Regions from separate parts of the Mesorhizobium australicum WSM2073 genome, predicted to be linked through region 2. Evidence: riboswitches for the same ligand, from Rfam matches in the RefSeq annotation. Region 2 holds a riboswitch; each other region holds the start of a gene.
The links. A riboswitch is a leader RNA that binds a small molecule or an ion and turns the genes downstream of it on or off. The one in region 2 is predicted to bind cobalamin.
Positions count from the first base shown of each region.

Region 1: it holds a riboswitch for cobalamin, as region 2 does, so the genes downstream of both, MESAU_RS32290 (aromatic ring-hydroxylating oxygenase subunit alpha) here and MESAU_RS17305 (DUF1636 family protein) in region 2, are expected to answer to the same signal.
Region 3: it holds a riboswitch for cobalamin, as region 2 does, so the genes downstream of both, bluB (5,6-dimethylbenzimidazole synthase) here and MESAU_RS17305 (DUF1636 family protein) in region 2, are expected to answer to the same signal.

Region 1 is NC_019973.1:392,859-402,671, reverse strand. Features, by position in the region: gene MESAU_RS01840 (PqqD family protein) at 30-461, opposite strand; gene MESAU_RS01835 (FAD-binding oxidoreductase) at 603-1,703, opposite strand; partial or broken gene MESAU_RS32290 (aromatic ring-hydroxylating oxygenase subunit alpha) at 1,781-3,027, opposite strand; cobalamin riboswitch at 3,141-3,342, opposite strand; gene MESAU_RS01825 (DUF680 domain-containing protein) at 3,835-4,035, shown strand; gene MESAU_RS01820 (DUF680 domain-containing protein) at 4,104-4,310, shown strand; gene MESAU_RS01815 (DUF680 domain-containing protein) at 4,380-4,586, shown strand; gene MESAU_RS01810 (DUF680 domain-containing protein) at 4,657-4,905, shown strand; gene MESAU_RS01805 (ABC transporter ATP-binding protein) at 4,979-6,091, opposite strand; gene bglA (beta-galactosidase BglA) at 6,121-7,785, opposite strand; gene MESAU_RS01795 (carbohydrate ABC transporter permease) at 7,790-8,944, opposite strand; gene MESAU_RS01790 (carbohydrate ABC transporter permease) at 8,946-9,813, opposite strand, start outside.
Region 2 is NC_019973.1:3,605,480-3,615,292, reverse strand. Features, by position in the region: gene MESAU_RS17345 (NADH-quinone oxidoreductase subunit E) at 62-757, opposite strand; gene nuoF (NADH-quinone oxidoreductase subunit NuoF) at 823-2,127, opposite strand; partial or broken gene nuoE (NADH-quinone oxidoreductase subunit NuoE) at 2,150-3,151, opposite strand; gene MESAU_RS17330 (NADH-quinone oxidoreductase subunit D) at 3,152-4,342, opposite strand; gene MESAU_RS17325 (NADH-quinone oxidoreductase subunit C) at 4,342-4,944, opposite strand; gene MESAU_RS17320 (NuoB/complex I 20 kDa subunit family protein) at 4,949-5,530, opposite strand; gene MESAU_RS17315 (NADH-quinone oxidoreductase subunit A) at 5,521-5,886, opposite strand; gene MESAU_RS17310 (winged helix-turn-helix domain-containing protein) at 6,221-7,420, shown strand; cobalamin riboswitch at 7,450-7,656, shown strand; gene MESAU_RS17305 (DUF1636 family protein) at 7,695-8,123, shown strand; gene cobW (cobalamin biosynthesis protein CobW) at 8,126-9,163, shown strand; gene cobN (cobaltochelatase subunit CobN) at 9,183-9,813, shown strand, end outside.
Region 3 is NC_019973.1:5,182,580-5,192,392, reverse strand. Features, by position in the region: gene aroC (chorismate synthase) at 1-723, shown strand, start outside; gene ribB (3,4-dihydroxy-2-butanone-4-phosphate synthase) at 850-1,950, shown strand; gene MESAU_RS25010 (MFS transporter) at 1,970-3,190, opposite strand; gene MESAU_RS25005 (TetR/AcrR family transcriptional regulator) at 3,311-3,919, shown strand; gene MESAU_RS25000 (hypothetical protein) at 4,010-4,993, shown strand; partial or broken gene bluB (5,6-dimethylbenzimidazole synthase) at 5,110-5,715, opposite strand; cobalamin riboswitch at 5,787-5,962, opposite strand; gene MESAU_RS24995 (histone deacetylase family protein) at 6,148-7,074, shown strand; gene MESAU_RS24990 (exodeoxyribonuclease VII small subunit) at 7,078-7,329, shown strand; gene MESAU_RS24985 (DUF2277 domain-containing protein) at 7,422-7,688, shown strand; gene MESAU_RS24980 (pirin family protein) at 7,728-8,648, shown strand; gene dxs (1-deoxy-D-xylulose-5-phosphate synthase) at 8,724-9,813, shown strand, end outside.

The DNA.
Region 1 (9,813 bases), 3.0 Mb from region 2:
TCGCCTTCCATCACGCTGCGGCCGCCCCGTCAGGAAGCCTGCTTGACCGCCGGCCAGCCGAGAGGTTCCTCGACCTCGTGGATGGGATCAACGACGATCAGGTCGGCGAGGTCGTCGTGAATGCTCACATTGAGCGGCTCGTTCGTGGCGGCAAGCTCGGCAGGCAAATCGCCCGGCAAAGGCTGCGCCGCCGCGTCCAAGCGCACCAGCAAACCCAATTCGACCAATTGCGATATGAAGCGTTCGAGTTCGGCCTGGCCTATTGTCGAGCCGCCGGCGCTCAGCCCGACCAGAGCCTGGGCGTCCGCGCCGGATGAAAGCGCCTGCCATACCTTGCTGCCGGAATCGGAAAAGCCGAAATATTTGCCATTGGCAAGATTGAGCACCACGGCCTCGCCATCGAAAGATTCGAAAACGATATCCCGGCTCGCTACCGCATAGGCGTGGGAGTCATGCGTCATTGTTGCCCCGTCCTGCATTTCCTGCCCGCCAGCAGGACCGCTTCCACCAACAACGCCTGTAAACTTTCAGGTCTTCCTTGGCAAGGTAACCTTTGCCGGCAACGCGGGACCATTTCCGGGTTCAGTCGAAAGCCGGGCGGATCAAGCCTCGATTTCAAGCGGCGACAATGGCTTGGAACAACAGGCCAGGATGAAGCCATCATCGATCTCATGATCGAGGATGCCGCCATTGTGGCTCATCTCGACGCTGCCGGAGACTTTCTTCACTTTGCAAGTTCCGCACAGGCCGAATTCGCAGGCGGCCGGTATTCGCACACCCGAGGCGCGCGCCGTCTGCAGCACGGTCTGGCCGGCGACACAATCGGCGTCGACATCCGAAAGCGCGAAGCGGATCGGCGTCGCGGCTTGGACGCAAATCGCCGCGCCGTCTTCAGCCGGCGAGGCAAACGGCGCCGGGATTTCCTCCGCCGCCGGCGCGGCAAAGCTCTCCTGATGGTATTTTGCCATGTCGAAACCGGCGGCCTCCAGCATGCCGCGCACGGCGCGCATGAAAGGGTCGGGGCCGCAGCAGAAGATTTCGCGTTCGCGGAAATCGGGCGCCAGGAGCGGCAGTCGGATGGCGTCGATGCGGCCCATATGGCCGTACCAGCCCTCGCGGCTCGACCGCTCCTCGATCATGAAGCCGAGCGACAGCCCCGGCATATGGCCGCCGAGCAGTTCGAGTTCCTTGCGAAAGATGATCTCTTCCGGACGCCGTGCGCAATTGACGAAGCCGACATCGGTCCACGGCGCGCAGTCGTTCAGCCAGCGCAGCATCGACATCATCGGCGTCACGCCCGAACCGGCCGAGATGAACAGGTATTTCGCCGCCGGGTGGCTGTGCAGCGAAAAGTCGCCGCCCGGTCCATAGGCCTTGACGTGCGAGCCGGGCGTCAGGTGATCGAACATCCAGCGCGTGCCGACGCTGCCCGCCTGCGCCTTCACCGTCACCGCGATCGAGAATGGCCGTGACGGCGATGACGACAGCGTGTAGGTGCGCATCAGCGGGCCGTCCGGTGTCGGCAATTCCAGCGTGACGAACTGGCCCGGCTTGTAGCGGAACCAGGTCTGGTTGTCGGAGCGGAAGGTGAAGGTCTTGACGTCGGGCGCCTCGTCGCTGACGCCGGTTACTTCCAGCACCTGCAGCCTGTCGTTCCACGGCGCCATCTGGTCGAGGTGGCGATAGAGGCCAAGATCAGTCATGGCGTTCATCCCTGCATACCTTTCATTTTGGGCGTGTCGTGATCCCAAAGCCGCTGCACAGTTTTGGCCGACATGCGCTAGGCGACACTGCGCAGAGCAGGCCGGCCGTCTTCGGAAAGCCGTGGGCCGATAAAGCGCGCGTACCAGTCAACGAACTGGATGACGCCGCCCTCGTGCAGCTCCGAATAGGGACCGGGCTCGTAGGCCGGCGACAGGATGCCGAAGGCGTTTTCCTCGACGATGCGGCGGTCCTGGTCGTTGGTCTCGGTCCAGACATGGGTGAGTTCGGCGAGATCGTAGTCGACGCCTTCCACGGCATCCTTGTGGACCAGCCATTTGGTCGTAACCGCTGTTTCCGTGGCGCTGACCGGCAGCACGCGGAACGTCACCGCATGATCCACGAGGATATGGTTCCAGGTTGTCGGGTAGTGATAGTGCATCAGCGTCCGATCCGGTCGGCCGAGACGCTGTCGGACAGGTTCTTCTTCACCGCCCGCTTGCCGGTCATCGTGTAGCTCTGGGCATCGCGCAGCAGCGGCGCGCGGGTGGCGCGGTATTGTCCAGCCGGGTCGATGCGAAACTTGCTGGGCAGGCCAACAGCTTCGCACCTCGCCCAGTGGGCCAGCATCTCCGGATCGCTGTCGGCGCCTTGCACGCCGGTCACGGTCGGCGCTTCCGGGAAGGTCTTGCACAGCTCAGGATGATTGCCCGCGCAATGGTAGCATTCGCGGTTGTTTTCCCAGACCAGCTTCCAGTTGCCCTTCTCGATGATCGTGCTCTCGAAGGCGATCTTGGCCTCGCTCAGCCGGTGCGGCAGGAGATAGGGCTCGATCATCGCCCGCATCGGCGCGAAGTCGGCGGGCTCCTTGGCCAGGCAGATGAAGACATAGCCGGCGACGCTTTCGCAGGCGACCGGCTTGAGCCCGAACTGGCTCTTGTCGAACCCATCGGCCATCTGGCGGGCGAACAGCAGCCGGCCGTCGAGTTCGTAGGTCCACTGGTGATAGGGACACACCAGTTTGGCGGCCATGCCCTTGTCGGTGTTGCAGACGCGGCTGCCGCGATGGCGGCAGGAATTGTGGAAAGCGTTGATCTTGCCCTGCTGATCGCGCACCAGCACGACCGGATAATCGCCGATCTGCACGGTGATGAAGCTGCCCGGCTTGGGCAACTCGCAATCATGGCCGATGAACAGCCAGTCGCGATACCAGATCAGTTCCATGTCAAGCTTGAAGTAGTCCGGGTCGGTATAGAAGGGCTGTTCCAGCGAAAGGCCCTGTCTGCGGCCGTTTAAAAGCCTCAGCATGTCGTTGCGCGCGTCCATGTCCTGTCCTCATTTTCAAGGACTGAACTGGTGGTGATGGAGGAAGGACTGGGCGCAAGCCGGCGAAAGCCGGACAACACCATCCGCCCCTTGACCGCCCACCGCGATCAGTCGAGTTCTAGCGATCTCGGGCTGGTTTCCGGGCTCTGGAGTTGTCCTGGCGGACCATCGCGACACCTTCCCAGGCTTTCGCCCAGTGGTCTCCCGTTGCGACTTGAACTCCACCACCGTTGCGGGGGCAGCGCCGGAATCTGACCGGCTTCCCAATTCTCCGCTCCGTCGTCACGCAGCGGCACCTGAGATCGCTCGATCTAATCACGACAGGGTTTGCGACATCGGCACGAAAGCGACATCGCATCCATGCGGCGCGACACATACGCGGGATCGTCCCGGCGCGGTTGCAGCGGGGGAATCGCCTTTTCTCGCCAGGCGCGCGGGCACCGTTTTCGACCCTCAGCCGGGCCGGAAAAGGGTTAATGGTTTCGAAAAGTGACTATTAGCAGAGTCTAAAATCGAACCGAACGGTTCGTTTCTGTTGACGGTGCGTGCAGGACGGTGTGAACGCCCAGCCTTCCGACACAGTTGGTGATCGGGTCGTGACCTTAGACAACTGTTTGATATCAAATGGAAAAATGAGACATGTAGAAGGCGTTGGTACAATTTCAAGTGGTGGAGTCATGGTCCACGCTGAACAACTTCGTGATTGGAAACGGCAAGGGGGCTCTCCCACATCGGGGCTGTCCGAACGACGCGATTTAATCCCAAGACACGCCGCTAGACGGACGGGAAAAATACTGGAGTACAAAAATGAAAAAGATCATTCTCACTGCCGCCGCCCTTCTGGCTATTTCCGGCAGCGCCTTCGCTAGCAGCGACCATTATGGTTCGAACGCCGCGACCCCCACGGCCACTGTCGACAGCTCCTACACCGCTTCGACCAAGAAGTCGGAGCCGGCTGCCCAGACGCCTGTGACGGGCGCCGACCACAACCTCTTCGGCAACAATTAATAGCCATCCCTGGCACGCGGCGGGTGACCCTGCCGCGCTGGTGGACCTACAAATTCAGGAGTATTAAAATGAACAAGATCCTCATTGCTGCCGCCGCCGTTCTGGCCCTCTCCGGCAGCGCTTTCGCCGGCAGCGACAACTATGGCTCCAACGGCGCCAACCAGGCTGCTGCCGCTTCGACCGACAATTCGAACACCGCGTCGATCGGCAAGTCGGCTCCGGCCACCTCGGCGCCTGTCCAGCAGGGCAGCGACCGCAACCTCTTCGGCCATTAACGGCCATCCCACGGCCGGTGGGCTCTGGCCCGCCGGCAGCCGGACTTCCAAAATTCAGGAGTACCTAACATGAACAAGATCCTTATTGCTGCCGCCGCCGTTCTGGCCCTTTCTGGCAGCGCTTTCGCCGGCAGCGACAACTATGGCTCCAACGGCGCCAATCAGGCTGCTGCCGCTTCGACCGACAATTCGAATACCGCGTCGATCGGCAAGTCGGCTCCGGCCACCTCGGCGCCTGTCCAGCAGGGCAGCGACCGCAACCTCTTCGGCCATTAACGGCCATCCCACGGCCGGTGGGCTCTGGCCCGCCGGTCCGCGGGACTTCCAAAATTCAGGAGTACCTAAAATGAACAAGATCCTCATTGCCGCCGCCGCCGTTCTGGCCGTCTCCGGCAGCGCCTTCGCCGGCAGCGACAATTATGGCTCCAACGGCGTCAACCAGCCCACTGCTTCGTCGACTGTCAATGTCGATACGTCGCATACAGGTGCGATCCGCAACAGCGATTCGCCTGTCTACAAGCTGCTCAACTCGTCCGGCGACGTGCAGAAGCCGGCCCATCAGGGTGCCGATCGCAATCTCTTCGGCAACAACTAACCAGCCTGTGCAGACAAGAAGAGCGGCGGGCCAGGCCCGCCGCTCTTGTTCTTTCATTACCGGACGGCCGTCTTCAGGCCGCCTTTGCTTCCGCTTCGTGGAGGGCAAAGGAGCGACCATCCGCATCGAAGATATGGAGATCGCCGGCATTGGCGGTCAGCCGCAGCGTCGAGCCGCGCTTGACCTCGACATTGCCCGGCAGCTTGGTCACCAGCGGCAGGTCGGCCCGGCCGATATCGACATAGACCAGCTGGACCTCGCCAAGCTGTTCGAGATAATCGACGGTCCCCTCGAACAGATAATCCGCACCGCTGGCGATCGCGAGATCTTCCGGCCGTACGCCGAAGCTGACCGCCGCTCCCTTTGCCGAAGCAGGTGTCGCGATCGGCACCGTCGCCTTGCGGCCGCCGACATGGCTGACGATGGTCGGATTGCCCGTCTTGTCGACCGTCGCCGGCAGGATGTTCATGGCCGGCGAGCCGATGAACTGGGCGACGAAGAGGTTGCCGGGGTTCTTGTAGAGTTCCATGGGCGTGCCGACCTGCTCGATGTGCCCGTCCTTCAGCACGACGATGCGGTCGGCCAGCGTCATCGCCTCGACCTGGTCGTGCGTGACGTAGATCATGGTCGTGTTGGGCATCGATTCCTTGAGCTTGGCGATCTCGATGCGCGTCGCGACGCGCAATGCGGCGTCAAGGTTCGACAGCGGTTCGTCGAACAGGAACACCTTCGGATTGCGCACGATGGCGCGGCCGATGGCGACGCGCTGCCGCTGGCCGCCCGACATCGCCTTGGGCAGACGGTCGAGATATTTGGTCAGCTGCAGGATCTCGGCGGCTTGCCGAACCCTTTTGTCGATCTCGGCCTTGCTTTCCCCACCGATCTTCATCGAGAAGGCCATGTTGTCGTAGACGGTCATGTGCGGGTAGAGGGCATAGGACTGGAACACCATGGCGATGCCGCGCTTCGAGGGTGGCACGTCGTTGACCACGTGGCCGTCGATCTTGAGTTCACCCGACGTGATTTCCTCGAGCCCGGCGATCGAGCGCAGCAAGGTCGACTTGCCGCAGCCCGACGGGCCGACGAAGACTATGAACTCGCCCGATTTGATGTCGAGGTCGATGCCGTGGAGAATGTTAAGATTGCCATAGGACTTCTTCACTTGTCTCAAATTGACATCGGCCATTGGTTTCCTCCAGTGATTCCTCGGATGTTTCAGCCTATGCGTCCGAACCAGGCGCCATAGCCGCCGAGCTCGACCGACCCGGTGCTCGCCTGCCCGGAGAACCCGTGTCCCGGCAAAGGTTGCAGGGTTCGGTTGCCGAGGTCAACCTTCGCCGGCCTTGCGCCCAGATTGAAGACGCAGACGATCTCCTCATTGCCCGACCGGCGGGTGAAGGCGACGGTGTCGCCCTGGCTTTCGATGAAGGCGATGTCCCCCTTGGCCAGCGCCGGATGGGCGCGGCGGAAAGAAAGAAAGCGCCGGTAATGCTCAAGCAGGGAGGTTTCGTCGCCTTGCTGCACGTTGACCGCCTGCGGCAGATGCTCGGCCGGTACCGGCAACCAGGGTTTTGCCTGGGAGAAGCCGCCATTCCTTGCATTGCCATCCCACACCATGGGCGTGCGGCAGCCGTCGCGGCCCTTGAATTCAGGCCAGAAACGGATGCCGTAGGGATCCTGCAGATCCTCGAAGCGCAGGTCGGCCTCGCCGAGGCCGAGTTCTTCGCCCTGGTAGATGCAGACCGAACCGCGCAGCGACATCAGCAATGCCGAGATGACCTTGAGATAGGCCGACGGGTCCGCCTCGTCGGCGGCCCAGCGCGAGGCCGGTCGCATCACGTCGTGGTTTGAAAACGCCCAGCACGACCAGCCATCGCTGGCCACCCGGCCAAAAGCTTCCAGCACCGAGCGGACCTTGGCGGCACTGATCTTTTCCGGCGCCAGGAAGTCGAAGGAATAGCACATGTGCACGCGCTTGCCGCCGGCGGTATAGGCGGCGACCACGTCCAGCCCGCGTTGCGAATCGCCGACTTCGCCGACCGCTGCGGTCGCCGTGTACTCGTCGAGCAGCGCGCGAAAGCGCTCGAGGAAGGCGAGGTTTTCCGGTCGGCTTTTGTCGTAGATATGGTCCTGGTAGTTGTAGGGATTGACCGCCGGCGCCGTCTGGTCGTTGCGCTGTTCCGGCGGCAGCGGCGGGTTGTTTTCCAGCCCCTGGCTGTGGAAGTAAAAATTGATGGTGTCGAGGCGAAAGCCGTCGACGCCGCGTTCCAGCCAGAAGCGGGTGACGTCGAGCAGCGCGTCCTGGACTTCGCGGTTGTGGAAATTGAGGTCGGGCTGCTCGGCCAGGAAATTGTGCAGGTAGTATTGCTGGCGGCTGGTGTCCCATTGCCAGGCCGAGCCGCCAAAGATCGACAGCCAGTTGTTGGGCGGCGTGCCATCGGGTCTTGCATCCGCCCAGACATACCAGTCGGCCTTGGGATTGGTGCGGCTCGAGCGGCTTTCCTTGAACCAGGGGTGGATGTCGGCGGTATGCGACAGCACCTCGTCGATCATCACCTTGAGGCCCAGTCGGTGCGCCTCCGCCGTCAGCGCATCGAAATCCGCCAGCGTACCGAACATCGGGTCGACGTCACAATAATCCGAGACGTCATAGCCGAAATCCTTCATTGGCGATTTGAAGAAAGGCGAGATCCAGATGGCGTCCGCGCCAAGGGCGGCAATGTAGGGCAGCCTGCCGATGATGCCCTTGAGGTCGCCGATGCCGTCGCCATTGGAATCCTGATAGCTGCGCGGATAGATCTGGTAGATCACCGCGCCCCGCCACCAGTCGCGGTCGATGGCGGGGTCTGGTTTCGAAGTCGCCTTCAAAGCCGATTGCATGGTCTCAACCTCCTTTCACCGAGCCGGCCAGCAGCCCGCGGACGAAATAACGCTGCAGCGAGAAGAAGACGATCAGCGGCACGATGATGGTGATGAAGGCCGATGTCGTCAGGATCTCCCAGTTACCGCCACGCGAGCCAAGCAGAGCATTGAGCTTGGCCGTCAGCACGATCTGATCGGGCGCCGTTCCGAGGAAAACCATTGCCACCAGGAGATCGTTCCATACCCACAGGAATTGGAAGATGGCGAAGGAGGCAAGCACCGGGAAGGACAGCGGCAGCACGATCTTGACGAAGATCTCGAAATCGCTGGCGCCGTCGATGCGCGCCGATTCCATGATCTCGCGCGGCAGGCCGGCAATATAGCTTCGCAAGAGGTAGATGGCGAAGGGCAGTCCGAAGCCGGTATGCGCCAGCCAGATGCCGAGGTAGGTCTTGGACGGCACGCCGAAGAACGTGCCGACGCCATTGTAGAGCTTCAGCAGTGGAATGAGCGACATCTGCAGCGGCACCACCAGCAAGCCGATGACGACGGCGATCAGGAGCGCGCGGCCTGGAAAGCGCATCCAGGCCAGTGCGTAAGCCGCAAAGGCCGCGATCAGGATCGGGATGACGGTCGCCGGGATGGTGACCGTTAGCGAATTCATGAAGGAGCGGCCGATGCCTTCGGAAAACAGCACGGTCTGATAATTGTCGGTGGTGAATTTCGGCGGCGCCGACGAAGCGTAGTAGACGCGCTGGCCCCTGTCGCCCTCGAACGCCTTTGGCGAGGCCATGACGAAGCTGCCGTCGGCGTTGATCTGGAGGGTCACGCCGTCACCGAGATCGGCTGATGTGCCGGCAGGATACTGCGTCGGTGCCGCCGCCTTGACGCCGAAGGCGCTTATCGCGCGCTTGGCCCCGTCGCCGAAGATGTTGCCCTGGAGAACGAACTTGCCGTCCTTTTCTACCTGTGTGGAGGCGGCCGGCAGTCGCCCGGCTTCCGTCTGGCTGGAACTGGCGAAGGAATTCCACCAACCCGAGGCGATGATCTGGTCCTTGTCGCGCAGCGACGAGACGAGGATGCCGAGCGTCGGGATGGTCCAGATCACCACGAAGACGAGCACTGCGATATGGACGCCGAAACGGCTGGCGAAGGAATTTCCGGTCGCGACGGCCATCTCAGTGCCCTCCCGTCTCTTTGTTGGCCTGGCGGATGTTCCAGACCATGATCGGAATGACGGCAATCATGATGATGATGGCTATGGTCGCGCCGCGGCCGAAATCGCCGCCGCCGCGGAACATCCAGTCGAACATCAGATTGGCCAGCACCTGGCTGTTCCATTGACCGTTGGTCATGGTCAGGACGATGTCGAACACTTTCAGCACCAGGATGGTGATGGTGGTCCATACCACCGCGATGGTGCCCCAGATCTGTGGCACCATGATCTTCCAGAAGATCTGGAACGGATTGGCGCCGTCTATGACCGCGGCTTCCAGTGTTTCTTCGGGGATGCCGCGCAGCGCCGAGGACAGGATGACCATGGCGAAGCCGGTCTGGATCCAGATCAGGATGACCATCAGGAAGAAGTTGTTCCAGAACGGCAGCGATATCCAGACCTGCGGCTGGCCGCCGAAATACTGGATGATGGCGTTGAGCAGGCCGATCTGGATCTGGCCCTGGCCACGATACTCGTAGATGAACTTCCAGATCACGCTGGCGCCGACGAAGGAGATGGCCAGCGGCAGGAAAATCAGGCTCTTGGCGATCGTTCCCCACCATATTTTGTCGGTGAGCACGGCGATGATCAGGCCGAGGAAGGTGCAGGCCGCCGGCACCACCGCCAGCCACAATATGTTGTTGCGGATGGCGTTTCGCAGATCCGGATCGCGCAGCGCCCATTCATAGTTGGCGAATCCCACGAAACTCGTGCCGCCGCGATCGAAGAAGGACAGCCACAGCGTCGCGATCACCGGATAGACCAGATAGATGGTCAGGATGATCAGCGCCGGACCCACGAACAACCAGGGCCGCACCAATCCCTGCCGG
Region 2 (9,813 bases):
CCTGCGGATTTCCCGCAATCTCATTTTCCGGGCGCGACAGACGCAGCGCCCGAGATTTCATTCACTTCTTCGCGGCCAGCGCCGCCGCCTGGGCAGTCCAGTCGTCACGGCCGATGCGGCCCTTGAACGACAGATAATCGTCGACCCAGGCAATCTCTTGCGGCGACCATGCGGCGATCTGGGCAAACGTCCAGATACCGAGGCCGTTCAGCACTCTTTCCAGCTTCGGGCCGATGCCCGATATCGCCTTGAGGTCGGACGGCCTCGTCGGCTTCTCCATGGCCTTGGGCTGCCTGAAATCTTCCGGCAGCAGCACATCCGCTGCCTCGCTTGTTGCCGGAGCGGCATTGGCGGCCGGCGCGGTGGTGGCGGCTTCCCTGGCTGCGATATCGGTGACTTCCTGGGCGAAGGACTGCGCCTCGGCAATCATCGTCTTCGCGGTCGCCCGCGCCCTGATGGACGACGAGTTCGCATCCTCGAATTGCTCGACGCGTGCCTCGAAATCCTCGATCAGCGGCTGCATGAGGCGGTGTGATGCCTCGGCGGCCCCCGAAAGCGCGCCCATCCAGACGCCGAACGCATGATTGGCGAGCCCCATGCCAAGCGCCGACATCGCCGCCGCACCCGCGACAGGGTGCGCGAAAAGGTTGACGGCGCTGGCCATCTCCTTCGGCATCATCCTGGTCAGGTCCTGGTTCATCTTCTCGATCTGGTCCAAATTGGGCATCAATGGGTAGGGTGTCGAATACGGCGCCATAGAGTTCTCCTGGTCGTTTCTTCGTTCGCCCCGCCCCGTTTCTTCCCGCGTTCAAAAGTTTCTTGTTATTCCGCCGCCACCATCACCGGTTCGGCCCGGTGCGCGTTGCGCGAAAACTCGTCGATGCGCCGCTCCACCTCGCCGCGGAAATGCCGCATCAGGCCCTGGATCGGCCATGCCGCCGCATCGCCCAGCGCGCAGATCGTGTGGCCTTCGACCTGCTTGGTGACGTCGAGCAGCATGTCGATCTCGCGCTTCTGAGCCTCGCCGCGCACCAGCCGCTCCATCACCCGCCACATCCAGCCGGTGCCCTCGCGGCACGGCGTGCACTGGCCGCAGCTTTCATGCTTGTAGAAGTAGGAAAGCCGCGCGATCGCCTTCACGACATCGGTCGACTTGTCCATGACGATGACGGCGGCCGTGCCGAGGCCGGACTTGAGATCGCGCAGCGCGTCGAAATCCATCGGCGTATCGATGATCTGCTCCGCCGGCACCAGTGGCACCGAGGCGCCGCCCGGAATGACGGCGAGCAGATTGTCCCAGCCGCCGCGGATGCCGCCGCAATGGGTCTCGATAAGCTCGCGGAACGGGATCGACATCGCCTCTTCGACGGTGCACGGATTGTTGACGTGGCCGGAAACGCAGAACAGCTTGGTGCCGACATTGTTGGGCCGGCCGAAGGACGAGAACCAGGCAGCCCCCCGGCGCAGGATGGTCGGCGCCACCGCGATCGATTCGACATTGTTGACAGTGGTCGGGCAGCCATAGAGGCCGACATTGGCCGGGAATGGCGGTTTCAGCCGGGGCTGGCCCTTCTTGCCTTCGAGGCTTTCCAGCAGCGCCGTTTCCTCGCCGCAGATATAAGCGCCGGCGCCGTGATGCATGTAGATTTCAAAATCGTAGCCCGACGTGTTGTTCTTGCCGATCAGCTTGGCCTCGTAGGCCTCCTCGATCGCCCGCTGCAGCGCCTCGCGCTCGCGGATGAACTCGCCGCGCACATAGATGTAGGCGGCAATCGCGCCCATGGCGAAGCCGGCCAGGAACGCGCCCTCGACCAGCGTGTGCGGATCGTTGCGCAGGATGTCGCGGTCCTTGCAGGTGCCGGGCTCGGATTCGTCGGCGTTGATGACGAGATAGCTCGGCCGGCCGTCGCTCTGCTTGGGCATGAACGACCATTTCAGCCCGGTCGGGAAGCCGGCGCCGCCGCGTCCGCGCAGTCCCGACGCCTTCATCTCGTTGACGATCCACTCACGCCCCTTGGCGACGATGCCGGGCGTGTTGTCCCAGGCGCCGCGCGCCATGGCGCCGGCCAGCGACTTGTCGAAGAGGCCGTATATGTTGGTAAAGATGCGGTCTTTGTCCTGAAGCATTTTTCGTCCCTCAGACCGGCTTCTTGGTCGGCTTGGCGGCAGGCTGCTTGGTCTCCGGCGCCTTGAAGGCGCTGCCCGGTTCGGCCCGGTTCTTCGGCCCATTGCGTTGTTTTGGAGTCGCCTCGACTTCAGGAGCGGCCTTGTTGGCGTTGGCGGCCGAGTGAAGGGGTGGCGCAACGCTAGCCGCGTTCTCGGTGACCGGCGCGACCTTGGCCGGCGACGGCGTCTTCAACGTCGGGTTAGTCTCTGGCGCGGCGGTCTTCGGCCTGCTGGATTTCGACGGAGCAACCGGACCAGGCGCAGCTGGGGCGGCCGGTGCCGGCACCGGCGCAGCGATGATCGCGTCGGGCGCTGCCTTCGCGGCCCTGGCTGCTTCCCGGGCTTCACGGTCGCGGGTCGACTTGAGGATCGCCTTTTCGCTCTTCAACGTGGTCAGGCCGGAGGCCGGCTCCGAGCCGGTGCGGCCGTTCTGCGGTCCCGGCGTCACCGAGGCGCCCTTGCCCGCATCGTAGAGATCGATGATTTCAGCCAGCCGTTCCGGTGTCAGATCCTCGAACGTATCCTTGAACACCATGACCATCGGCGCGTTGACGCAGGCGCCGAGGCACTCGACCTCTTCCCACGACAAGGTGCCCTTGTCGTTGGTGTGGAATTGGTCGTGATGGATCTTCGAGCGGCACACATCCATCAGCGCTTCCGAGCCGCGCAGCATGCAGGGCGTGGTGCCGCAAACCTGGATGTGCGCACGGGTGCCAACGGGGTTCAACTGGTACTGCGTATAGAAGGTCGCGACCTCGAGGCCGCGGATACGCGGCATGCCGAGCATGTCGGAGATGGTCTCGATCGCCGCCTTGGTGACCCAGCCCTCCTGCTCCTGCGCTATCATCAGCAGGGGAATGATCGCCGACTGCTCGCGGCCCTTGGGATACTTCTTGATCCATTGCTTCGCCGCTGCCGCATTCGCCCGGTTGAAGGCGAAGGAGGCTGGCTGGACGCTGGCTTCTGCGAGACGGCGGACTGACATTTAGCGATCGACCTCACCAAACACGATGTCGAGGGAGCCGAGGACGGCGGTGACGTCGGCCAGCATGTGGCCGCGGCAGAGGAAATCCATGGCTTGCAGATGCGCGAAACCGGGTGCGCGCAGCTTGCAGCGGTAGGGCTTGTTGGTGCCGTCGGAGACTAGGTAGACGCCGAACTCGCCCTTTGGCGCCTCGACCGCCGCATAGACTTCGCCGGCCGGCACGCGGTAGCCCTCGGTATAGAGCTTGAAGTGATGGATGAGCGCTTCCATCGAACGCTTCATCGCCTGGCGCTTGGGCGGCACCACCTTGCCGTCGAGGTTCGACACCGGGCCGGTGCTTTCCTTGCCGAGCAAGAGATCGATGCACTGGCGCATGATCCGTGCCGACTGGCGCATTTCTTCCATGCGCACGAGGTAGCGGTCGAAACAGTCACCATTCTTGCCGACAGGAATGTCGAAATCCATTTCCGAATAGCATTCATAGGGCTGCGACTTGCGCAGGTCCCACGGCGAGCCCGAACCACGGACCATGACGCCCGAAAAGCCCCAGGCCCAGGCGTCGGCCAGCGAGACGATGCCGATGTCGACATTGCGCTGCTTGAAAATGCGGTTGCCGGTGAGCAGCCTGTCGAGATCGTCGAGCGATTTCAGGAAAGGGTCGATCCACTTGCCGATGTCCTCGACCAGCTGGCGCGGCAGGTCCTGGTGGACGCCGCCCGGACGGAAATAGGCCGCATGCATGCGCGAGCCCGAGGCGCGCTCATAGAACACCATCAGCTTTTCGCGCTCGACGAAGCCCCACAGCGGCGGCGTCAGCGCGCCGACGTCCATGGCTTGCGTCGTCACATTGAGGATGTGCGACATGATACGGCCGATTTCGCAATAGAGCACGCGGATCAGCTGGCCGCGCCTCGGCACCTCGATGCCGAGCAGGCGCTCGGCGGCCAGCGCGAAGGCGTGCTCCTGGTTCATCGGCGCGCAATAATCGAGCCGGTCGAGATAAGGCAGCGCCTGCAGATAGGTTTTTGCCTCGATCAGCTTCTCCGTACCGCGATGCAAGAGCCCGATATGCGGATCGACGCGGTCGACGACTTCGCCGTCCAACTCCAGCACGAGGCGCAAAACGCCGTGCGCGGCAGGGTGTTGAGGTCCGAAGTTGATGTTAAAGTTGCGGACGGAGGTTTCAGCCATTACTGCTTTGCCTTCTCATCCCCTGGCAGCACGTAATCCGTGCCTTCCCATGGGGACAGAAAATCGAAATTGCGGAATTCCTGCTTCAGTTCCACCGGCTCGTAGATGACGCGCTTGGCTTCGTCGTCGTAACGCACTTCGACGAAACCGGTGAGCGGGAAATCCTTGCGCAGCGGATGGCCTTCGAAACCGTAGTCGGTCAGCAGGCGGCGCAGGTCCGGGTGGCCCGAAAACAGCACGCCATAGAGATCGTAGGTTTCGCGCTCGAACCAGTCGGCGCCGGGATAGACGCCGGTGATCGAAGGCACCATCGTCTCCTCGTCGGCCTGCACCTTGATGCGAATGCGCACATTCTGCTTCGGCGAAAGCAGGTGATAGACGACGTCGAAGCGCTTGGCCCGCGACGGATAGTCGGCACCGCAGACATCGATGATCGAGATGAACTGGCAGCGCGCATCGTCGCGCAGGAAGGTCATCACCTCGATCAGGTTTTGAGGCTCGACGTGAACGGTGAGCTCGCCATAGGCGAATACCGCATCGCCGAAGCGGCCAGGCAGCTTCTCGCCGAGATAGGTCGACAGTTCGCTTAAGGAGGCGGCCATGGATTTACCGTTCGATCGTGCCGGTGCGGCGGATCTTCTTCTGCAGCAGAAGAATGCCATAGAGCAGGGCTTCGGCGCTCGGCGGGCAGCCGGGCACATAGATGTCGACCGGCACGACGCGGTCGCAGCCGCGTACCACCGAATAGGAATAGTGATAGTAGCCGCCGCCATTGGCGCAGGAGCCCATCGAGATGACGTAGCGCGGCTCCGGCATCTGGTCGTAGACCTTGCGCAGCGCCGGCGCCATCTTGTTGGTCAGCGTGCCGGCGACGATCATGATGTCGGACTGGCGCGGAGACGCGCGCGGCGCGACACCGAACCGCTCCGAATCGTAGCGCGGCATCGAGGTGTGGATCATCTCGACCGCGCAGCAAGCCAGACCGAAGGTCATGAACATCAGCGAGCCGCTGCGCGCCCAGGTGATCAGCGCCTCGGTCGAGGTGACCAGAAAACCCTTGTCGGCAAGCTCATTGTTGATTTCGAGGAAGAAGGGATCGTCCTCCCCCACCGGCCTGCCGGTGTTGGGATCGATAATACCTTTGGGCTTCGGCGCGACGAGGGTGCCTGAACTGTCGTTCAATCCCATTCCAGCGCTCCTTTTTTCCATTCATAGGCAAAGCCGATGGTCAGCACTGCCAAAAACACCATCATTGACCAGAAACCGAGCATGCCGATCTTCGAGAAGGACACTGCCCAGGGGAAGAGGAAGGCAACTTCCAGGTCGAATATAATGAACAGGATCGACACCAGGTAGAAGCGGATGTCGAATTTCATGCGGGCATCGTCGAACGAGTTGAAACCGCACTCGTAGGCGGAAAGCTTTTCGGGATCGGGGTTGCGATACGCCACCAGGAACGGAGCCGCCAGCAGCGCCAGGCCGACGACCAGTGCCACGCCGATAAACAGGACGATGGGCAGGTACGAACTGAGAAGTGCGTTCATGCAGCGGCTTTCCGTTGGCGCCAATCCACTTTGACTACAGCACCGAACCTTAATGCGGAAGCGTGACAGATTAACCGCTGAACCGTTTTAAGGGGCCTATGCTGCAACGCGGCGAGGGTTAGCGCAGCACTTCCAGCGAAGCAAGTCAAACCTTGTTCAAAACACCGAGCTGGACGGCATTCCGGGAGAAACTGGTCCCATCCGCTCCTGTTTGATTTCCTTCGCTTTTAACTCCACTTTTCTCTCCTGACAGGGTTGCCGCCAAAACCCTGCTAGCATGGACGGGAATCACGCCGGCAATGACGCCAGACAGGTCCATCAGGGACGCATACGCATGAAGGAAAAGATCTCGCTTGCCGCCGCGCGGCGCATCGCGCTCGCCGCCCAGGGATTTCTCGATCCCCGCCCCGCCGGCACGCCGGACCGCCGCCATTTCGCCCGCGTTCTGTCTCGCACCGGCCTGTTGCAGATCGATTCCGTCAGTGCGGTGGTGCGCGCTCATTACATGCCGCTCTATTCGCGTCTCGGCCCCTATCCCCTCGCTTTGCTCGACAACGCCGCCGTGACGCGCAAGCGCACCGTCTTCGAATATTGGGCGCATGAAGCCTCGTTCCTGCCGGTCGAGACCTACCCACTGATGCGCTGGCGCATGCAGCGCGCCGAGCAAGGCGATGAAATGTATCTGGGGCTGGCCAAATGGGGCCGCGAGCACGCAGCCTATATAGAAGAGATCTACCGCGAGGTCGTCGCGCGCGGGCCGATCGCCGCTTCGGCGCTCGAAGGCCAGAAAGGCTCCGGTGGCTGGTGGGGTTGGAGCCATGCCAAGCACGCCTTCGAATGGCTGTTCTGGGCCGGGCGCATCACCACCGCGCACCGGCGCGGCTTCGAGCGCTTTTACGACCTGCCGGAGCGCGTGCTGCCGCAGGCGATCCTCGATCTGCCGGTACCGACGCCTGAGGACGCGCATCGCGAATTGCTGCGCATTTCCGCCCGTGCCCATGGCGTGGCGACATCAGGCGACCTGCGCGATTATTTTCGACTCTCGCCGGCCGACATGAAAGGCCGGCTGGAGGAACTGGTCGAGCTCGGCGACTTGCTGCCGGTCCGTGTCGAGGGCTGGGACAAGCCGGCTTACCTTCACAAGGACGCCCGTATCCCGCGCAAGATCGAGGCCCGCGCTCTGCTGGCGCCGTTCGATCCGGTCGTCTTCGAGCGTTCGCGCTCGGAGCGGCTGTTCGACTTCCATTACCGCATCGAAATCTACACGCCGGCCGACAAGCGCCAATACGGCTACTATGTCCTGCCTTTCCTGCTCGGCGACAGGATCGTGGCGCGCGTCGACCTCAAGGCTGACCGGCCGGCCAGTGTCCTGCGCGTCCATGCCGCCTACGCCGAGCCCGGCACACCGCCCGAAACCGCAGCCCAGCTCTTCGAGGAATTGAAGCAGATGCAGGGCTGGCTTGGCCTCGAGCGCATGGAAATAACGCCTGCCGGCGACCTCGGCCCGGCGCTGTCCGACATCGCGGTGTCGTAAGCTCGCGTTGACACCGCTGCCCGCAAGAGCCTAAATCCCATCCAGACGGTCTCCTCTCGGCAAAGGGAGGAGCCAAGAGGGAATGCGGTGCGGGATTGAAGATCCCAAATCCGCGGCTGTCCCCGCAACTGTGAGCGAAGAGCCAAGGCCGAAAGCCACTGGGATTGTCCCGGGAAGGCGGCTACCCAAGGCGATGACCCGCGAGCCAGGAGACCTGCCGTCTGGAATGCAAGAGTCCGATCGCCTGGCGGGTTTTCCGGGCAAGGAGCCTGATGTGGATCGCGACAGCAGTTTTTCGGCTGAAACAACCGACATTTCGTCCGGCGGGAATCATCCCCTGGCCGGCATCACGGTCATTGTCTGCGCTTCCTGTCGCGACGAGACCGGCTCCGACGCCCATCCCCGGGCCGGCGAACTTTTGGCCGAAGATACGCGCCAAGCCGCCTCGGGCGAGAAGATTCGCATCCGCACGGTCGAATGCCTCGGCAATTGCAAGCGCCGCCTGAGCGCCGCGATCCTGCGCGACGGCTGCTGGAGCTATGTGTTCGGCGATCTGACCGCGAGCAGCGGCGCCGATCTGGTCACCGGCGCGAAACTCTTCGCCACCTCGAGCGACGGCCTCATTCCCTGGCGGGGCAGGCCCGATAGCCTCAAGCGCGGCCTCGTTGCCCGCATCCCTCCCCTCGACATGCTGAAAGACTGATCATGACAACATCTCTGTCCCGCGTTCCCTGCACCGTCGTCACCGGCTTCCTCGGCGCCGGCAAGACGACACTGGTCCGCCATCTCCTGGAAAATGCCGGCGGCAAGCGGATTGCCATCATCGTCAACGAGTTCGGCGACATCGGCATCGACGGCGAGATCCTCAAGGGATGCGGCATCGACACCTGCCCAGAGGAAAACATCGTCGAACTGGCCAATGGCTGTATCTGCTGCACCGTGGCCGATGATTTCGTGCCGGCGCTCGACCAGATCCTGTCGCTGACGCCTAAGGTCGACCATATCCTGATCGAAACCTCGGGCCTCGCTCTGCCCAAGCCGCTGGTCCAGGCTTTCCAGTGGCCGACGGTGAAGAGCCGCGTAACGGTCGATGGCGTCATCGCCGTGGTCGACGGTCCCGCACTGGCGGAAGGCCGCGTCGCCAACGACATGGACGCCCTGCAGGCGCAGCGCGCGCAGGACGAGAGCCTCGACCATGACGACCCGGTCGAGGAAGTGTTCGAGGACCAGATTGCCTGCGCCGACCTGATCATCCTGTCGAAGAGCGACCTGATGGATGCCGCCGGTTCAGCCCGCGCCAACGCCATTATCAACGAACACTCCGCCCGCGCCGTGAAGATCGTGCCGACGTCTCATGGCAAGGTCGATCCCTCGGTGCTGCTCGGGCTCGGTCTCGCCGTCGAGGACGACATCGAGAACCGCAAGTCCCACCATGACGGCGCATTCGATCACGAGCATGACGACTTCGACACGTTCATCGTCGACATTCCCTCGATCGCCAATCCCGACGAGCTGGCAAAGCGCGTCGCCGCGGCCGCCGAACAGGAAAACGTGCTGCGCGTGAAAGGCTTCGTCGAGGTCGGCGGCAAACCTATGCGGCTCCTGCTGCAAGCCGTCGGCCCGCGCGTCAATCATTACTACGACCGCGCCTGGACCGCTGGGGACGACCGCCGCTCGCGGCTCGTCGTCATTGGCCTCAAGGGGCTGAACCGCCCGGCGATCGAACGTATCCTCGCCGGCTGATTTTCAGGCCCGGGCCGCGATGCACATCCTCACCACGACCTCCGCCTCGCTCGACGATCTCGCCGAGCCTGTCGATCTCAGGCAGGTGCCGGCGGATATCGTGGCCCTGTCCTTCACCGACAGCGATCTCGCCGGACTGGCTGCGGCGTGGAAGGCCGATGCCGGTCGCCTGCCCTCGATGCGGCTGGCCGCACTGCGCGACCTGCGCCATCCCATGTCCGTCGACCTCTGGATAGACAGCGTCGCCCGCCACGCCAAAATCATCCTGGTGCGCATCCTCGGCGGCTACGACTGGTGGCGCTATGGCTGCGACCAACTGGCGGTGATTGCCCGCGAACGCGGCATCAAACTGGCGCTGCTTCCCGGCGAAAGCCACGACGAGGATCTTAGGCTGGTCGAAGCCTCGACGCTGCGGCGCGCCGAACTGGACGGCCTGCTCGGCTATTTCCGCGAGGGCGGCCCGGCCAATATGGGCGCGCTGGTGCACAGGCTGGCAGGCTTGGCTGGACAGGATGCGCCCGTCGCCAACCCGGTCAGCGTGCCGAAGGCCGGTTACTATCAGGCTGGATTGGGGGTCGCGGAGGAGCCGACCGGTTCCAATAGCGGCACTCCCATTATCCCGATTCTCTTCTACCGATCGATGCTGCTCG
Region 3 (9,813 bases), 1.6 Mb from region 2:
GGCGGCCGCTCCTCGGCGCGCGAGACCGCTGCCAGGGTCGCTGCCGGCGCGCTCGCCCGCAAGGTGGTGCCGGGCATGGTGGTGCGCGGCGCGCTCGTGTCGATGGGCGAAAAGTCCATCGACCGCGCCAACTGGAACTGGAATTTCATCGGCGATGCCGAGAACCCGTTCTTCACGCCGGATCCGGCTTCGATTCCTGTTTTCACGCGGTACCTCGACGGCATCCGCAAGGCCGGTTCCTCGGTCGGCGCGGTGATCGAGATCGTCGCCGACGGTGTGCCTGCCGGCCTCGGCGCGCCGATCTACGCCAAGCTCGACCAGGACATCGCGTCCGGCCTGATGTCGATCAACGCCGTCAAGGGCGTCGAGATCGGCAATGGTTTCGAGGCCGCCCGCATCACCGGCGAACAGAATGCCGACGAGATGCGCATGGGCAATGACGGCAAGCCGGTGTTCCTGTCCAACAACGCCGGCGGCATCCTGGGCGGCATCTCGACGGGCCAGGCGATCGTCGCCCGTTTTGCGGTGAAGCCGACTTCGTCGATCCTGACGCCCCGGAAGTCGATCGACAAGGACGGCAACGACGTGGAGGTGATGACCAAGGGTCGCCACGATCCCTGCGTCGGCATCCGAGCCGTGCCGATCGGCGAGGCCATGGTTGCCTGCGCCATTGCCGACCACTATCTGCGGCACAGAGGACAGACGGGGAAGGGAGGGGAATAGGGCCGTAGGGCAGTAGGGCAGTAGGGCAGTAGGTTACGCAGCCAGCCGAAACAGCCAGGATTTTCCTTTCCCCTACTGCCTTACTGCCCTATTCCCCTACTGCCCTGCGAGCAAAGCGAGCGTTCCATGCCTTATGACCAGAAGAAGATCGTCGAAGCCATCCGCGCCTTCGAACGCGGCGAGATCGTCGTCGTCATGGACGATGACGGGCGCGAGAACGAGGGCGACCTGATCGTCGCCGCCGTCCATTGCACGCCGGAGAAGATGGCCTTCATCGTTCGCAACACGTCGGGTATTGTCTGCACGCCGATGCCGCGCGAGGAGGCTAAACGGCTGAACCTCGCGCCGATGGTGGCCGACAATGATTCGGCTCACACCACCGCCTTTACCGTCAGCGTCGACTTCAAGCATGGCACGACGACAGGCATTTCGGCCGACGACCGCACGCTGACCGTGCGCAACCTCGCCAACGGCAATGTCGGCGCCTCCGATTTCGTCCGCCCTGGCCACATCTTCCCGCTCATCGCGCGCGAGGGCGGCGTCTTGATGCGCTCGGGTCATACCGAGGCGGCGGTCGATTTGTGCAAGCTCGCCGGCCTGCCGCCGATCGGCGTGATCTCGGAACTGGTCAACGACGACGGCACCGTCAAGCGCGGCCCGCAGGTCGCGGCTTTCGCCGAGGAGCATGGCCTCAAGCAGGTATCGGTCGCCGACCTCATCGCTTACCGGCAGCGCAAGGAGACCCTGGTCGAGCGCGTCGCCTGCTCCGACATCGAGACGCTGGGCGGCAAGGCGCAGGTCTTCACCTACACGCTGCCCTGGGACACGATGCATCACGTCGCCATCGTCTTCGGCGACATCCGCGATGGCGAGGAGGTGCCGGTGCGGCTGCATTCGGAGGATGTGGTGACCGACGTGTTCGGAACCAGCCACCGGCTCGACGGCATCATGAAGGCGATGGGCGAGCGCAAGCGCGGCGTCATTGTCTATCTCAGGGAAGGCTCGGTCGGCGTTGCCCACCAGGAGCGCAACCGGCCGGCGCCAGGCGACCGCGAGGACCATGAAGAGGCGCGCCGGCGCGAGAGCGAATGGCGCGAGATCGGCCTTGGCGCCCAGATCCTGAAGGACCTCGGCATTTCATCCATTAACCTGATTGCCTCGCGCGAACGCCACTATGTCGGCCTCGAGGGTTTTGGCATTCACATCGCCAAGACCGAGATCCTCTGATCTCGACAAACCCTGCCTGTCACTCGGCCGGGATTGCCGCCTCGCATCCTTCCAACTCGCATTCGTGGGTGGCGAGGCTGCGCTGGCCGAGCAGCACCGTGATCAGCGCGATAGCGCCTGACGTCACCGAGACCCAGAATCCGTTCTGGGCGCCGAATGCATCCACCACGGCGCCGGCGGCGAAGGAGCCCAGCGCCATGCCGATGCCGATCCCGGTGGTTACCCAGGTGATGCCTTCGGTCAGCATCGCTTCCGGGACATGCCGCTCGATCAGGCCGAAGGCGGTGATGAAGGTCGGCGAGATCGCCACGCCACTGATGAAGACAGTCAGCGCGAGCGCTGGCACGGTGCTGGCGGTAAGCGGCAGCAGTGTGCCGAGCGCGACCAAGGCAACCGCGATGGCGAGCTGGCGTTGCAGCGGTGCTTTCAGGTTGAGCGCGCCGATGATGATGCCGAGCACGAAGGAGCCCAGCGCATAGACGCCGATGACGAGACTGGCAGTGCCCGGCTGGCCGAGTTCCTTGGTGATCGCCACCGTGCTCACCTCCGTCGTCGCGAAGGTCGCGCCGATGAAGATCATGGCGAAGGTGATGATTTGGACCGGCCCCAGGCGGATTGCCGAGCCGCTGGAGCCATGGTCCACCGGCCGCACTTGCGGCTCGGTCGAACGCTGCAGAATGAAGGCTGTCGAGCCCAAGGCGAGGAACAGCGTGCTGACGGCAACGCCCGCTTCCGGGAACAGCGCGGCGCTGAGGCCCACAGATAGCGATGCGCCGGCAATATAGACCAGTTCGTCCGCCGCCGACTCGAAGGCGAAGGCGGTGTTCATCTCGGGCCGGCCCCGGAAAATCTCGGTCCAGCGCGCCCGCACCATGGCCGGCATGCTTGGCATCGCCGCGGCCAGCAGCGCCGACGCGAACAGCGTCCATACCGGCCAGTCTTGATTGGCCGATGCGATCAGGGCCGCGAATGCGAGCACAGAGATGATGGTGGTGGGTACGACAACCCGCGTCTGGCCGAGGCGGTCGACCAACCTCGATATCTGCGGCGCCAGGAAGGCATTGGCCAAGGCGAATGTCGCCGAAACCGCACCCGCCACCCAGTATTCGCCACGCGTCTGCGACAGCATCGCCACGATGCCGATCGGCGCCATGGCGATCGGCAGGCGCGCCATGAAGCCGGCGGCGGCAAAGCCCCTGGCTCCGGGAGCGCGAAAGATTTCCGAATAGGGGTTTTGCATGATCCTGTTCCTCGACAAGGGGCGATTCAACAATTACATACGAGACGTATAAGTGTTAAATAGAGTATACGTCGCGTATGTCAATTGGCATACGGAGCGTATGTAAGTAAGGCCAGAAGCATGCATCGACCGCGCAAGGAGATGATCGCCGAGACACGCGCCAAGCTGATCGCCGCGGCACGCCAGGCTTTCGGTACCATCGGCTATGCCGAAGCGTCGATGGATGATTTCACCGCGTCGGCCGGGCTGACGCGCGGCGCCCTTTATCATCACTTCGGCGACAAGAAGGGACTGCTTGAGGCGGTTATCGCCGAAATCGACGCGGAAATGGCGGCCCGGGTGAATGAGGTCGCGTCGCGGGCGCCGACCCGCTGGCAGCATTTCGTCGACGAATGCACCACCTATATCGAAATGGCGCTGGAGCCGGAAATCCAGCGCATCATGTTCCGGGATGGTCCGGCTGTGCTGGGCGATCCGGCACTGTGGTCGAATGCCAATGCCTGCGTCGGTTCAATGACCGATCATCTGACAGCGCTGCAGCGGGAAGGGGTGGTCGTCCCCGGCGTCGACCCGGAGTCGGCAGCGCGGCTGATCAATGGGGCGAGCAGCCAGGCCGCGCAGCGCATCGCCAATTCGCAAGATCCCGAAGCGACATCGAAGATGGTGGTGGCCGCGTTCAAGCAATTGCTCGAAGGCCTGCTGAAAAAGCCGGAAGCGCTTTCAAGATGAACCACCATGGCAGTCCCGCCACTGCCTGCAATTGACAATAGCCGGTTTGAGCGCATCCTCCGCAGCCATCTCTGAGGGGAGATTCGGGGCATGTGGGATTTCGATATCGGCAGGTCGGTGTCCATCATGATGCGGACCTGGCCTTTCATTGTCTTTCGCATGATCGTCTATTTCGGCATCACGCTGGCCTACATCGTGGCCACCGGCACCGGCGCCTCCGTCGGCTATGGCGTCGGCCATATTTCCACCGATCCCGACGGACCATTGTCTTTTGCGATGTGGGGCGGCGTGGTCGGTTTCGGCATCGTCTCGATCGCCGTCTACTGGATCCGCGAATACATTCTCTACGTCGTCAAGGCGGGCCATATCGCCGTCATGGTGCATCTGATCGACGGCAATGATATTCCCCACGGCCAGAACCAGATCGCCTACGCGAAAGAGGTCGTGACCGAGCGTTTTGCCGAGGCCAACATCCTTTTCGTCGTCGACCAATTGGTCAAGGGCGCCATACGCGCCATCACCGGCCTGCTCGGCGGCATCGCGGCCTTCCTGCCCATTCCTGGCCTGAGCGGCCTGGTTTCGTTCCTCAACACGGTGATTCGCCTGTCGCTGACCTATGTCGACGAGATCATTCTCGGCTACAACATCCGCATCAGTTCGTCCTCGCCGTTCGAAACCGCGCGCCAAGGCGTTGTGCTCTACGCCCAGAACGGCAAGACCATGGTCAAGAATGCCGTCTGGCTAGGGGTCATCATGTGGGGCGTGTCGTTCGTGATTTTCCTGCTGATGCTGGCTCCGGCAGCCGCTATTCTTTACGTCATGCCCGGGCAGCTCGCCGGCTGGGCTTTCGTGCTGGCAATCGTCTTTGCCTGGGCTTTCAAGGCGGCCTTCATTGAGCCGTTCGCCATTGCCTGCCTGATGCAGGTCTATTTCAAGACCATCGAGGGTCAGGTGCCCGATGCCGCCTGGGACGCCAGGCTGGCCGAAGCCTCGTCGAAGTTCAGGGAACTCAAGGACAAGGCGCTCTCCACTTTCGGCGGTTCGCGCTGGGGCACGGCCGGCGCGACGCGCTGATCGGCTAGGCTCGCGGGCGCACCGGCGGCGGTACCGAGGCGCGCCACTGCTGATTTGAGCGGCGCTTCGCCTTGTCCGCGAAAAGTCTCGCTCATGATAAGCTCGGGCAACGGCAGCCGCCGGCCCCAGCCGTGTGTTTCGAGATCCGGCTTCGGTGCGAATTCGGAAACGCGGCCGACGCAGAGATAGGCGATCGGCGTCACTTGATCGGGAATACCCAGCAAGCTTTTCAGCGCTTGCGCCTCGATGATGCTGACCCAGCCGACGCCAACGCCTTCGGCGCGTGCCGCCAGCCAGAAATTCTGCACCGCGCAGACCGTGCTGTAGAGATCCATCTCCGGATTGTGCCAGCGCCCCAGCGGCGAGCCTTTCGAGCGTTCGCGGTCGCAGGTGATGCAGATGTTGAGAGCGCTTTCGCAAATGCCTTCGAGCTTGAGCTTGCGGTAGAGCGCCTGCCGTTCTGCCTCGATTTCAGGCAGTTCCCGTTCTCGCGCGGCCAGGAACAGGTCGCGCACTTCCGCCCGCCGCGCGGCATCGCGAATGACGATGAAATTCCAAGGTTGCATGAAGCCGACCGACGGCGCGTGGTGGGCGGCAAGCAGCAGCCGCGCCAGCACCTCGTCGTCGATGGCCTCCGATGTAAAATGGCTGCGGACGTCGCGCCGCGTGAAGATGGCGCGGTAAACAGCGTCGCGCGCAATCTGGTCAAATCCATCGCCCATTGGAGTGGTCATAGCTTCCGGCATCGCTTGTCCCCTTGCGATTGCAATCGATGTCATCCGCCTGACCATGCGGATGACGATGCCTGCCAGGCCGGTCTTCTGGCTCGGGATCAACCCGCGTCCGGTGCCTTCCCGTCATCGACAGTGGCATTTACCGGCGCGGTCCCCCTCACAGCGTTGGGCACGCCACGGAGTTCAACCGTGTTCCCGATTCTCCCGCCAGGGCATTTGCAGCCAAGTGGAATCACTTGGCGTCGCAAAATGCGGCTAAAACAAACAGCCCGGCGGGCACCAGGCAGTGGTTGCGACCTTACGCCGAAGGGCCGGCGCCGCCAATGCCCGCAGCGACATGAATAGACGCAGGTTCGATTTTCCCCAGCGATCAAGCCGCAACGCATGGCCATCACGACGCCGGGGCACTAGATAGGGGGCATGGCCACCCGTCTCTACACGCACCCGATCTTTCTCGAACACATCACGCCGCCCGGTCACCCCGAGCGGCCCGACCGCCTGCGCGCCATCGAGCGCGTGCTCGACGACGAAGCTTTTGCCGCGCTTGACCGCGTCGAGGCACCGCAAGGCGACGAGGCGACCATCCTCTACGCGCATCCCGCCGATTTCGTCGCGCGTGTCCGCGCCGCCATCCCCGACGAAGGCATTGCCCGCATCGACGCCGACACCACCGCCAGCCCGAAAAGCTGGCAGGCGGTGATTACGGCGATCGGTGCCGCCAATGCCGCCGTCGACGACGTCTTTGCGGGCCGCGCCGACAACGTCTTCGTCGCCGCCCGCCCGCCCGGCCACCATGCCGAAAAGACCACGGCCATGGGCTTCTGCTTCTTCAACACGGCGGCAATCGCAGCGCGCCATGCGCAGAGGAAGCATGGCGCCGAGCGTGTCGCTGTCGTCGACTGGGACGTGCATCACGGCAACGGCACGCAGGATATTTTTTGGGACGATCCCTCGGTGCTCTATTGCTCGACGCACCAGATGCCGCTTTATCCCGGCACGGGCGCGAAGAGTGAGACCGGCGCCGGCAACATCGTCAATGCGCCGCTGGCGCCTCGGACGGGCAGCGAGGTGTTTCGCGATGCGTTCCTGTCGCGCGTGCTGCCGGCACTCGACAATTTCGCGCCGGATCTGATTATCGTTTCGGCAGGCTTCGACGCGCACCATCGCGACCCGCTGGCGGAAATCAATCTGACCGAGGACGATTTCGACTGGGCGACCGGCCAGTTGATGCAGCGCGCCGCAATCCACGGCGGCAACCGGCTCGTCAGCCTGCTCGAGGGCGGCTACGATCTGCAGGGATTGGCATTTTCGGTCGCCGCACATGTCGGGCGACTGATGAAAGGATGAATGATGACCGGTGAGATCAACGAAGACGTCAAGGCGATGAGCTTTGAACAGGCACTCGACGCACTGGAGAAGATCGTCGATGATCTGGAGCGTGGCGACGTGCCGCTCGACCAGTCGATCCGGATTTACGAGCGCGGGGAGGCGCTGAAGGTTCATTGCGACCGGCTGCTGAAGGCCGCCGAGGACAAGGTCGAGAAGATCAGGCTGTCGCGCGACGGCAAGCCGGTTGGAACCGAGCCGCTCGACGCGGACTGAGGTCCGGAGCAGCCTTACCGGTTTTTGGACACGATCATCATTGAGGATACAGTTCGTCCCGATTGAAACGGACAAGAGGAGATACGGAAGCGATGTGCAGAAACATCAAGACCCTGTTCAATTTTGATCCGCCGGCAACCAACGACGAAGTCCGCGACGCGGCACTGCAGTTTGTCCGCAAGCTGAGCGGCACGACGCGGCCTTCTGCCAAGAACCAGCATGCGTTCGATCATGCGGTCGAAGCCATCGCGGCATCCGCACGCGAATTGCTCGATTCCCTCGAAACCCACCAGCATCCTCGCAATCGCGAAGAGGTGGCGGCCAAATTAAAAGCGAAAGCGGCGATCCGGTTCGCCTGATATGCCCAAGCGCCCACTGACCGCTGACGAGGAGAGTTCATGAGCTTCTTCCCCGGCAAGGACCCTGAGGCCGGCGATGCCTTCGCCAGCGACCAGATCGAGCTGATGGTTATCCCTAACGCCAAGGACATTGGCGGTTTCGAGGTGCGTCGCGCCTTGCCGACCGCCAAGCGGCGCTTGGTCGGGCCGTTCATCTTCTTCGATCGAATGGGTCCCGCGATCATGCGCGCCGGCCAGGCGCTCGATGTCCGCCCGCACCCGCATATCGGCCTGTCGACCGTGACCTATCTGTTCGACGGCACGATCAGGCATCGCGATTCGCTCGGCACCGAGATGGTCATCCAACCCGGCGACGTGAACCTGATGACGGCTGGTCGCGGCATCGTCCACTCCGAGCGCACGCCGCAGGAATTGCGCGGCGCGCCGATGTCGATCTCCGGCCTGCAGACCTGGTTGGCTCTGCCGGACGGCAAGGAAGAGGTGGCGCCGGTGTTCGAGAACACAGCGGCGCTGCGGCTTCCCGAAATCGACGCCGAAGGCGTCAGCGGCCGCGTCGTCATCGGCGATTTCCAGGGTTTGCGGTCTCCGGTGCGGGCCGATTCCGAGACACTCTATGCAGATTTGCGGCTGGCGCCCGGCGCCAGCGTCAAAATCCCGGCCGATGCCGAGGAGCGCGCCATCTACACGCTGGAGGGCGAGGTCTCGATTTCGGGTGATGCGTTCCCAGCGGAACGGCTGCTGGTATTCCGGCCCGGCGACGAGATCGTCATATCGTCATCGACCGGTGCGCATTTCATGCTGTTCGGCGGCGCCTCGCTTGGTTCGAAGCGCTACATCTGGTGGAATTTCGTTTCCTCGTCCAAGGAGCGCATCGAGCAGGCCAAGCAGGAATGGAAGACTGGCCGCTTCGATATCGTTCCTGGCGATGAGAAAGAATTCATACCGCTGCCGGAAGGCTGAGAAGATCGGTGAGGCGCTGACCGTCCGCGTCAGCGACACGCATTTACTTTCGCCGGCCGGCGGCCTATCCCGCCGATGAACAGAAAGTCTGGGCCCAACGTGAACGCAACGCCGCATACGCCGCTTCTCGATAGGGTTCGCGTCCCGGCCGACCTGCGCACGCTGGCCGAGAGCGACTTGCCGCAACTGGCATCAGAGCTTCGCCTCGAACTGATCGACGCGGTGTCGCGCACCGGCGGCCATCTCGGTGCCGGCCTTGGCGTGGTCGAACTGACGGTGGCGCTGCATTATGTCTTCAACACACCCGATGACCGGCTGATCTGGGATGTCGGCCACCAGGCCTATCCGCACAAGATACTGACCGGCCGTCGCGACCGCATCCGCACCTTGCGCCAGGAAGGCGGGTTGTCGGGCTTCACCCGCCGAGCCGAGAGCGAATACGACCCGTTCGGCGCCGCCCACTCCTCGACATCGATATCGGCCGGCCTCGGCATGGCCGCCGCCCGCGACCTCTCAGGCGGGCGCAACAATGTCATCTCCGTCATCGGCGACGGCGCCATGTCGGCCGGCATGGCTTATGAGGCGATGAACAATGCCGGCGCGCTCGATGCGCGCCTCATCGTCATCCTCAACGACAATGACATGTCGATCGCCCCGCCAACCGGCGCCATGAGCGCCTATCTGGCGCGTCTGGCTTCCGGCAAGGCCTATGTCGGCCTGCGCGACTTCGGCAAGAAGCTGACCTCCTATCTCGGCAAGCGAGCCGATCGAGCCATCACCCGCGCGGTCGAGCATGCGCGCGGTTACGTCACCGGCGGCACCTTGTTCGAGGAACTCGGCTTCTATCACATCGGCCCGATTGACGGTCACAATCTGGAGCATCTCATCCCGGTCCTGAAAAACGTCCGTGACAACGGCAAGGGTCCGGTGCTGATCCATGTCGTCACCCAGAAGGGCAAGGGCTACGCGCCGGCGGAAGCGGCCGCCGACAAGTATCATGGCGTCAACAAATTCGACGTCATCACCGGCGCACAGGCCAAGGCGCCGGCCAATGCACCGGCCTACACCAAGGTGTTTGCCGAAAGCCTGATCCAAGAGGGCCGCGAGGACGACCGCATCGTCGCCGTCACCGCCGCCATGCCGGGCGGCACCGGCCTCGACCTGT